Regions from separate parts of the Micromonospora sp. DT231 genome, predicted to be linked through region 1. Evidence: riboswitches for the same ligand, from Rfam matches in the RefSeq annotation. Region 1 holds a riboswitch; each other region holds the start of a gene.
What was found. Region 1 has a riboswitch for cobalamin ahead of cobN (cobaltochelatase subunit CobN). Riboswitches for the same ligand answer to the same signal wherever they lie in the genome.
Positions count from the first base shown of each region.

Region 2: another riboswitch for cobalamin. It lies ahead of ACPXBU_RS15150 (acyl-CoA thioesterase); the one in region 1 lies ahead of cobN (cobaltochelatase subunit CobN).
Region 3: another riboswitch for cobalamin. It lies ahead of ACPXBU_RS02220 (ribonucleoside-diphosphate reductase subunit alpha); the one in region 1 lies ahead of cobN (cobaltochelatase subunit CobN).

Region 1 is NZ_JBNCNO010000007.1:77,642-80,913, forward strand. Features, by position in the region: gene cobN (cobaltochelatase subunit CobN) at 1-1,522, opposite strand, end outside; cobalamin riboswitch at 1,834-2,010, opposite strand; gene ACPXBU_RS19560 (hypothetical protein) at 2,233-2,508, opposite strand; gene ACPXBU_RS19565 (DUF5919 domain-containing protein) at 2,665-3,272, shown strand, end outside.
Region 2 is NZ_JBNCNO010000005.1:168,224-171,495, reverse strand. Features, by position in the region: gene ACPXBU_RS15155 (copper resistance CopC family protein) at 1-1,483, opposite strand, end outside; cobalamin riboswitch at 1,614-1,827, shown strand; gene ACPXBU_RS15150 (acyl-CoA thioesterase) at 2,024-2,470, shown strand; gene ACPXBU_RS15145 (zinc-dependent alcohol dehydrogenase family protein) at 2,577-3,272, shown strand, end outside.
Region 3 is NZ_JBNCNO010000001.1:532,143-535,414, forward strand. Features, by position in the region: gene ACPXBU_RS02215 (L-fuconate dehydratase) at 1-544, opposite strand, end outside; cobalamin riboswitch at 1,100-1,316, shown strand; gene ACPXBU_RS02220 (ribonucleoside-diphosphate reductase subunit alpha) at 1,513-3,272, shown strand, end outside.

The sequences.
Region 1 (3,272 bases):
CGTCCGCGCCGAAGCCGCCGTCCGCGACGGGCGCTGTCAACCAGCGGTACGCGGCCAGGTAGTGGTGACTCGGCGGCAGGTCCGGGTCGTGGTAGATGGCGATCGGGTTCTCCCCGAAGCCGCGCGGCGGCTGGATCAGCAGCACCACGTTGCCGAAGCGCAGCCCGGCGAGGACGATGTCCCCGTTCTCGGTGTAGAGCTGGCCGGGCGGCTCACCCCAGTGCTCCCGCATCCGCTCGCGCAGCTCGGCCGGGACCTGGTCGAACCACCGCCGGTACGTCGGCCCCGGTATCCGGGCCTCGGCGGCGGCCAACTGCTCCGGGGTGAGCCACTCCACGTCGTGTCCACCGGCGGCGATCAGCGCGTGGATCAGCGCGTCGCCGTCGTCGGGCGGCGGCGCGTCACCCAGGTCGTAGCCGGCCTCGGCCAGCGCGGCGAACAGCCGGACCGCCGAGACCGGGGTGTCCAACCCGACGGCGTTACCGACCCGGGAGTGCTTGGTGGGGTACGAGCTGAGCACCACGGCGACCCGCTTGTCGGCGGCGGGCACGTACCGCAGTCGGGCGTGGCGTACGGCGATCCCGGCCACCCGGGCGGCCCGGTCGGCGTCGGCGGCGTAGACCGACAGCCCGTCGGCGTCGATCTGCTTGAACGAGAACGGCACGCTGACGATCCGGCCGTCGAACTCGGGGATGGCCACCTGCATGGCCGCGTCCAACGGGGACAGACCGGCGTCGCTGCCGGCCCACTGCTCGCGGGTGCTGGTCAGGCACAGCGCCTGGATGATCGGCACGTCCAGGGCGGCCAGGGCGCCGACGTCCCAGGCGTCCTCGTCGCCGCCACCGGAGGCGTCCGCAGCGACCGCGCCACCGGCCGCGAGCACAGTGACCAGCAGCGCGTCGCAGCGGGCGAACAGCCCGAGCGGGCCCGCGCCCGTGGTCAGCCCCCGCAGCGAGCCGCAGAAGATCGGCAGCGGGTTGCCGCCGGCTCGTTGGACCGCGTCGGCGAGGACGTCGACGAAGTCGGTGTTGCCGGCGAGGGCGTGCGCCCGGTAGAAGACGATCCCCACGGTGGGCCGTCGCGGGTCGGTCGGGTGCTCGCCGTGCACGCCGTACGCCGGGGTCGGCGCGGGTGGGGCGAACCCCTCGCCGGTGAGCAGCACGGTGTCGGAGAGGAACCGGGCCAACTGCGCCAGGTTGTCCGGCCCGCCCTCGACCAGGTACGCCAGCGCCTGGGTGACAACCCCGGACGGCACTGTGGAGATGGCCATCAGCTCCGCGTCGGGCAGCGCCTCGCCGCCGAGCACCACCGTCGGCACACCCGTGGCGAGCACCGCGGCGAGGCCGTCCGGCCACGCCTGTCGACCGCCGAGCAGGCGTACGACGACGAGGGCGACCCCGTCGAGCAGGGCGGGCACCTCGTCGGCGGCGACCCGCGCGGGGTTGGCGAGCCGGTAGTCGGCGCCGCTGGCGCGGGCGGCCAGCAGGTCGGTGTCGGCGGTGGAGAGCAGCAGGATGCGCACGGCAGGCTCCGGAGAGTGACGCCCCGGCCGCCACGGAGGCGGCCTGGACGAAGCGGGTGGGTACGGCGTCAGCCGGTACGACGGCCCGGGTGGACGACACGCCGACGCGGACGTCGGGGCCGGTCAGCGCCGGGCGCTCGGCTCAGCGGTACCGAAAGCCAACGGCCTGGCGTACGCCGCGGCGGCCGGCCCGAGACGTGCCGGCGCGGCCGGCCGTGGGCGCGGCGCAGCGCCCGCGATGCGGGTTATGACGATGATCGTCGATGAATGAGACGCTGTGCGTCATCGGGTCCTCCTCGGGTGTCCACGCCCTGGGGCACATCCCGACGGCCGAAGTATCCTGGCTTCCGGATCGACGCTCTCCCCCAGCCTTCCAGCCGCAGACACACGGCCGTGACTCACGAGGGGGGATCGCTCCCCGGTGACAGTGGCGGGACCGCGTCGGAATCGCACCGACTTCCTTCACTGCCGTCAGGCCGCGAATGCTGCCACACCGCCGCGCCGCCGGTCAACGCCGACCCCGGCGTCGTCCGGCCACGCTCACCACATTGACCTGCGGAAATATCGGCGCGCGGGGGTCGCCTGACGCACCAGACGGCAAGCTGATGGGCCGGTGGCGGAGGGCGCCCGCAGAGGGGGTCGAGAACGGGTGCGACTCCCCCTGGAGCTGATGCCGTAGACGACTCGGCACCGACGCGCTCCGCCGTGCATTACTCGTGCTCGAAGCGGCGTGGCCGCCGGGCCAGCGACAGCCAGCCGAGGAAACGGGCGTGCATGTTGGCCAGGTCGGGGCGTCCGCCGAGGCTGTACAAGTCGTGGATCGCCTCGTTCACGCAGGACGTCAGGTAGAGGGCCAGCGCCAGCGAGTGGCCGTAGAACTCGGCGGCGAGATCGAGTTGGGCACGGGAGCACGGCCACGGGGCGGCGCAGTTGCGGCACAACCAGGCGGGGCGCATGGGCAGGTGTGGGCGGGACCGAGAACTCACACCACGACCCTGCGCACCGCAACCGCCGCCATCCATCACAGTGGGCGATTTTTCGGCGGATAACTTTCTTCCGCCCTCCGGATGTCCTTTCGGTGCGGCCATCCGACGAATGGATAGGCTGACCCTCAGCCCTTGAGCAGGAAGGGGGAGCCATTCGTGAGCGTCCGGACGACTACCGCGCTTAGCATCTCCGACCTGCTGTGGGACAGCACCGACATGCTCGATGCCTTGGCTGCTCGCGATGTCGCTCAGGTGTTCCGGCTCGTCCAGCGGGCCACCCACGCCAGCCAAACCACAGTCGGTGTCGCCACCGGTCTCAGCCAGGCGCAGGTCAGCGAGATCACCAGTGGTGCCCGCCGGGTCAGTAGCATCGATGTTCTCACCCGCATCTGCACCGGCTTGTCCATGCCACGCCATGCCCGCATGACGCTCCTCCTCGGCGAACGCGAGCCGGCCCTGGACCTCGCCGGTCTACAGGCCGACGAGGCTGCGCGGGACCGGTGCGCTGATGTCACCGCGATCTATTCCAGCCGGTCAGATTTCGTGGCGGAGATGCCGCCGCACGTCCTCTTCGACCGTGCCACGGACATCCGGGCGTCCGGCCTGTCACTCAACCTCATCTGTCAGCAGTACGCCGACAACCGTCTTCTGAAGCTCCTCGCCGCCGGCACCCGCCTCCGTTGCCTGTTCCTCGACCCGGCCGGCCAGGCGATCAGACGACAGGAGCGTGAGGACGACTATCCGGACGGACACCTGAGCGCGCT
Region 2 (3,272 bases), on a different contig from region 1:
TGTCGGTCCCGACGATGCGGAACCGGTAGTCCGCGCGTACACCTGGGGGTTGGGTTCGCTCCAGTGGTTGCAGGGTGTACCCGCCGGCGCTGACCGTCGTGCCGGTCGCCAGCGTCTCGCCCGTCGCGCCGTCACCCCGGTGCGTGTGCGGACCGGTGCCCGCCGGGTGTTGGTGCCCGTCGTTCGCGGCGCCCTCCTGGCCCGGGGCGGGCGGAGCGCCGGCGGGCTGCCGGGCGCTGCGGTCCGCCGGGTTCCCGTCGCCGGTCCCGATGCGGGCCAGCCCGAACCCGGCCAGCAGAGCGATCACCAGCCCGCCGACGAGCAACGCCAGGTGGGTGTTGCTCAGCCGGGACCCCGGGGTCGCGGCCGCGAGGTCCGTGTCGGGCCGTGGTCCGGGCTCGACCGTCGGCTCGCCGTCCGTACCGCCGCCGGTCTGATCGATCGGCGTCGGATCGGCCGCGACGCCCGTGCGGGCCGTGACGACCGTGTTGCTCTTGCGCGCCGCCGGCACGGTGGCGGGTTGCCCCCTGTCGCCCGTGACCGGCGCGACGACGCCGACCTTGCCACCAACGGTCTTGCCGCCGACAGCCCGGCCCCCGCTGGTCTTGCCCCCGCTGGTCTTGCCCCCGACAGCCTTGGCCCCGACGGTCCGGCCCGCGCCGGCCTTGGTCGCAGAACGGGCACCACCGCCGCGTCGACCGGAGGTCGCCGCCGAGGTACGGCCCCGGCCGGTGGATGTGCCGGCGGAGGCCGATCGGCGACGCCAGACGACGTACCCGGCCACCGCCAGGGCCGCCGCGACCACGACCGCCCAGCCGGCCAAAGCCACCGTTCCGCGGCCGCTCTCCTCGGTGGACCCGGTCGACGGAGCTGCCGCAGCCGGTGGGCTCGACGGATCGTCCGCGGTGGTCGGCACCGCCGAGGCCTGCCCGCTGTTGTGCTGCTCGGTGGCGGCCACCAGGGCCGGGTCCGGCTGGGTCGACGGCGGGCTCCATCCCTTCGGCGCCGCCGTCACCCGCCCGTCGTAGCGGAAGGTCAGGGTGCCCCGCACGGTGTCGCCGTCCGAGGCGACCGACAGATAGCTCACCGAGTACTGGCCCTTGGCGGGCAGGTGGGCGACGCTCACCACCGCGGGGAACCCCGTCGTGTACTCCCGCGGCTCGAACTGCCCGTTGACCAGGAAGTACTCCCGTACCGGCTTCTCCAGCGGTTTCGGTTCCCCCTGCGACCAGCCGTTGTCGACCCGGGTGCCACCCGGGGCGGTGACCGTGAAGAACGCGTTGGCGGCGGCCTTCTCGGTGAAGGCGAGCCGCACCTCCGTGAACGGCTCGCGCACGGTGGTCCCGCTCGCCGGCGTGGACGCGGCGAGGGTCCCGTGCGCCGCGGCGGGTTGGGCGGACGCGAGGAGGGCGACCGCCGAGGCGAGGAGGAACGCGAGGAGGCCCGAGACCACCCGGCCGCAAGTCTGGGGGAGACGACGCATCTGGATATCCTCACCCTCGCGAGACTTTTTTCAAGAGGTGGCGATCTTCTTCCTCGAACGACAAAAGTTGACGACGAGCACGCGGGCCGCTGCGGCACGATGCCCCCGGTGGACAGATTCCCTGGCCAGCTATGCTGCCGACGGCGCTGGTTCGCCCCGTCCTGACCGGCTGGGCGTCGTAAGAGGGAACCCGGTGGAAATCCGGGGCTGCCCCGCAGCGGTGAGTGGGAACGACAGCCGTCATCAGCACTGGGCCAGCGGCCTGGGAAGCGACGGCCAGTAGGGGACCGGCACGACCGGTCAGGCCCGCGAGTCCGAAGACCTGCCGGCGCCGCGTACACAACCGTGTGCGCTGCCGTCGGCCTCGCGGGTGGGCTGAGCGGGTGACGGGCCGTGCGTGTGGCGCACGGCCAGGTCCTCGTCAGCGTGTGTCCGCGACCGGCGGCGTGGTTTCCCGAGGGACGGACTACCGCTGTGCACGACACCACCACGATCGCCGGCCGAGCGCCGTCGGCGTCGCACCTGACCCTGTCGCAGATCATGGACCAGCACCACACGAACCTGATGGGTACGGTGCACGGCGGCCGGATCCTCAACCTCATCGACTCCGTCGCCGGTGTGGTCGCCGCCCGGCACTCCGACGGGCCGGCGGTGACCGCCGCCATCGACGAGACCGCGTTCCTGCGCGCGGTACGGGTCGGCGACGTCGTGCACGTCGACGCCCGGATCACCTGGGCCGGCCGCAGTTCGATGGAGGTGGCCGTCAAGGTGACCGCCGACCGGTGGGACCGGGCGGTGCCACCCACCGACGTGGCCACCGCCCACCTGGTCATGGTCGCCATCGACGACGACGGCCAGCCCCGTACGGTGCCGCCGCTGCTGCCCGAGACCGACGGGGACCGGCGACGGTACCGGGAGGCGGAGATCCGCCGCGAGCACCGGCTGGCGCTGCGACGCGCGCTGCTCGACGGCGCCGACGACGGCTGACCCGCGTTCGGCCCCCCGTCGCGGTGCTGGCCGGTCCGAGGAACCCGCCCCGCCGTCGATCTGGTCGGATAGCGTCCACGTGAAGACTCGGTCACGGAGAGTGTGGATGGTTATGCGCGCTGCGGTGCTGCGGGAGTTCGACGTTCCGCTCCTGGTCGAGGAGATCGACAGACCCATCCCCGAGCGCGGGCAGGTGCTGGTGCGGATCGTCGCCAGCGGGGTCAACCCGCTCGACACGAAGATCCAGGCGGGAAAGGCCGCGCACGCGCGCGTCCAGCCTCCGGCGGTGCTCGGCCTGGACCTCGCCGGCGTCGTCGCGGCGGCCGGTGCAGACGTGACCGACTTCGCGCCGGGGGACGAGGTGTACGGGCTGTGCGGGGGAGTGGGCGACCTCCAGGGTTCGCTTGCCGAATACGCCGCCGTGGACGCGCGGCTCCTGGCCCGCAAGCCGAAGACCCTCTCGATGCGGGAGGCCGCCGCGTTGCCCCTGGCGGCGATCACCTCCTGGGAGGGGCTTGTCGACCGGGCCGGAGTCCGTGCCGGGCAGAAGGTGCTTGTGCACGGCGGCGCCGGCGGTGTCGGATACGTGAGCGTCCAACTCGCCCAGGCTCGCGGCGCGGAGGCGTACGCCACGGGTGGGCCGGCGAGCATGAGTCTGATCGAGAGCCTGGGCGCGGTGGCGATCGACTACACCTCGACAAGCGTCGAGGAGTACGTGCGGAGATACACCGACGGGGCGGGGTTCGACATCATCGCCGACAACGTGGGCGGCTCGACCCTCGACGCGTCCTTCGCGGCGGTG
Region 3 (3,272 bases), on a different contig from region 1:
CGAGACGGGCCGCCTTCGTGCCCTCCTTGGCGCGCAGGATGGCCAGCGCCTCGTCCCGGGTCAGCGCGTCGGACAGGTAGCGCAGGTCCGCGATGTCGACGAGTTCCTCGGGGGACATGTCGACGAGCAGCCGCCACAGCGGCTTGCCGGCGACCCGGGCGACCAGGTCCCACGACGCGTTCAGCACGGCGGCCAGCGACAGGTGGACGACGCCCTTCTCCGGGCCGAGCCACCGCAGTTGCGAGTCGGAGGTGAGCAGGCGGTAGACCGCGCCCATGTCCGACGCCATCGTCGCGACGTCCACGCCCACGAGACGCTGTGCCTGGTGGACGGCCGCCGCGACGACGATGTCGTTGCCCCGGCCGATGGTGAAGGTCAGACCGTGGCCCGCGAGTGGCGCACCGGTGCTGTCGACGCCGTCGGTGTGCAGGACGACATAGGCCGCCGAGTAGTCGCCGTCCTTGTTCATGGCGTCGGAGCCGTCAGCGGTCAGGGAGGTGGGGAAGCGGACGTCCTCGACGGTGACGGCGGTGATCTGCGGCATGCGCTCCTCGCCCGGTTAGGCTAAAGATCAGATGATCTCTGGGAGTATACGGAGGGTCAATCCGACGCGTCAACGACGTCGATCACCCGGGAATCGAAGACATCTAATGTTTTTCCCGCGCCGCCGATTCGTCGACGTGCCGTCGGCGCGGTCGACGTGCCTGGTCCGCAGGCCCCGGCCGGGGCGATGGCGGTCTGTGTCGCGCTGGTAGACGCCCTGACTGCCGGCGACGCCGCGGGCTGCGGAGGCGCCCCGAGAGCGATGGGGACGGTGACGCGAGAAGTGGATAGTGGTCCGGAAGATTGGATGTCCACTCCGGAAAGTTGCATTGACCGTCGAGTATGGGTAGGGGTCTTTACATCTAAAGACTTAATACATCACACCTTTCCGAATGTCGACACCCGCTCGGCCTGCCGCGTGCCGCGCGGGCGTTCGCCGGCCGCGCGTCGACGGGACCCGGCCCGGTAGGCGTGGCCGGTGACGACCATCACGGGCGTCGCCGTCGACACGCCCGAGACCGACATGTGGGGTGTGACAACGGCAGCGTCCCTATATATGGTGTCGAGCGCAGCTGGTTCGACCGCTCAGCCCGAGCGGTCGAGGCAAGAGGGAACCCGGTGGAAATCCGGGACTGTCCCGCAGCGGTGAGTGGGAACGACAGCCGTCATGAGCACTGGGCCACGAATCGGCCTGGGAAGCGACGGCCAGTAGGAGACCGGCCAACCCGGTCGTGCCCACGAGTCCGAAGACCTGCCAGCGCGCCGCGTACCCACACCCGGGTGAGCGGCGGTCCGAGGCCGCGTGGGACGGCCGACGCCACCTGACCCACGCCGTCCCGGCGTGGCGTCCGCCGGTGTCTGTCTCCACGCGTTCGAGGGGCCATCAGGTCTCGAACTCGCGAGGAGTGAGTGGTGACAGTCACCGAGGTAGTCCCGGCAGTCGGCGACCCGGCCGTACGGCGGACGCCGATGCAGGTCCGCAAGCGCAACGGCGCCACCGAATCCGTGGACGTCAACAAGATCGTCCGGGCGGTCGAGCGGTGGGCCGACGACCTGACCGACGTCGACCCCATGCGGGTCGCCACCCGCACGATCAGCGGCCTGTACGACGGCGCGACGACTGCCGAGCTGGACCGGCTCTCCATCCAGACCGCGGCCGAGATGATCGGCGAGGAACCGCAGTACTCCCGCCTCGCCGCCCGGCTGCTCTCCAGCTACGTCGGCAAGGAGGTCCGTCGGCAGGGCGTGACCTCGTTCAGCACGGCGATCCGGATCGGCCACGCCGAGGGCCTGATCGGCGACGACACCGCCGCGTTCGTCGCCGCGCACGCCCCGATGCTCGACGACGCCGTCGATCCGGACGGTGACCGGCGGTTCGAGTACTTCGGCCTGCGCACGGTGTACGACAGGTACCTGCTGCGCCACCCGACCAGCCGCCTGGTGCTGGAGACCCCGCAGTACTGGCTGCTGCGGGTGGCCTGCGGGCTGTCCCAGACGCCGGACGAGGCCGTCGACTTCTACCGACTCATGTCCAGCCTGGCCTATCTGCCCAGCTCACCGACGTTGTTCAACTCCGGCACCCGGCACACCCAGATGTCCTCCTGCTATCTGGTCGACTCCCCACGCGACGAGCTGGACTCGATCTACCAGCGCTACGCCCAGGTCGCCAACCTGTCCAAGTTCGCCGGCGGCATCGGCATCGCGTACTCCCGGGTTCGCTCCCGGGGCGCGCTGATCCGCGGCACCAACGGGCAGTCCAACGGGATCGTGCCGTGGCTGCGCACGCTGGACGCGAGCGTCGCCGCCGTCAACCAGGGCGGCCGGCGCAAGGGCGCGGCCTGCGTCTACCTGGAGCCGTGGCACCCGGACATCGAGGAGTTCCTGCAACTGCGGGACAACACCGGCGAGGACGCCCGGCGCACCCACAACCTCAACCTGGCCAACTGGGTCCCGGACGAGTTCATGCGCCGGGTCGAGGCCGACGAGATGTGGTCGCTGTTCGACCCGCACGAGGCGCCCGAGCTGCCCGACCTGTGGGGGGAGCGGTTCGACGCCGCGTACCGCCAGGCCGAGGCGCAGGGCCGCCACGTGCGGCAGGTCCCGGCGCGGGAGCTGTACGGGAAGATGATGCGCACCCTGGCCCAGACCGGCAACGGGTGGATGACGTTCAAGGACGCCGCCAACCGGCTCTGCAACCAGACCGCCGAAGACGGCAACGTGGTGCACCTGTCCAACCTCTGCACCGAGATCATCGAGGTGTCCAGTGACGCCGAGACCGCCGTGTGCAACCTCGGCTCGGTGAACCTCGCCGCGCACCTCACCGACGGTGGCATCGACTGGGAGCGGCTGCGCGCCACGGTCCGTACCGCCGTCACCTTCCTCGACCGGGTCATCGACATCAACTACTACCCGACCGCGCAGGCGGCGGCGAGCAACCCCCGCTGGCGGCCGGTCGGGCTCGGGCTGATGGGTCTCCAGGACGTCTTCTTCGCGCTGCGGCTGCCGTTCGACTCACCGGCCGCCCGGGAGCTGTCCACCCGGATCAGCGAGGAGCTGTACCTGACCGCGCTGGAGACCTCCGCCGACCTGGCGCGTCGCTTCGGCGCGCACCCGGCGTACGCGCAGACCCGCGCCGCGCGCGGCCAGTTGCAGCCCGACCTGTGGGGCGTCCAGGGCACGCAGACCGCCAGGTGGGACGCGTTGCGCCAGCGGGTCCAGGCGGACGGGCT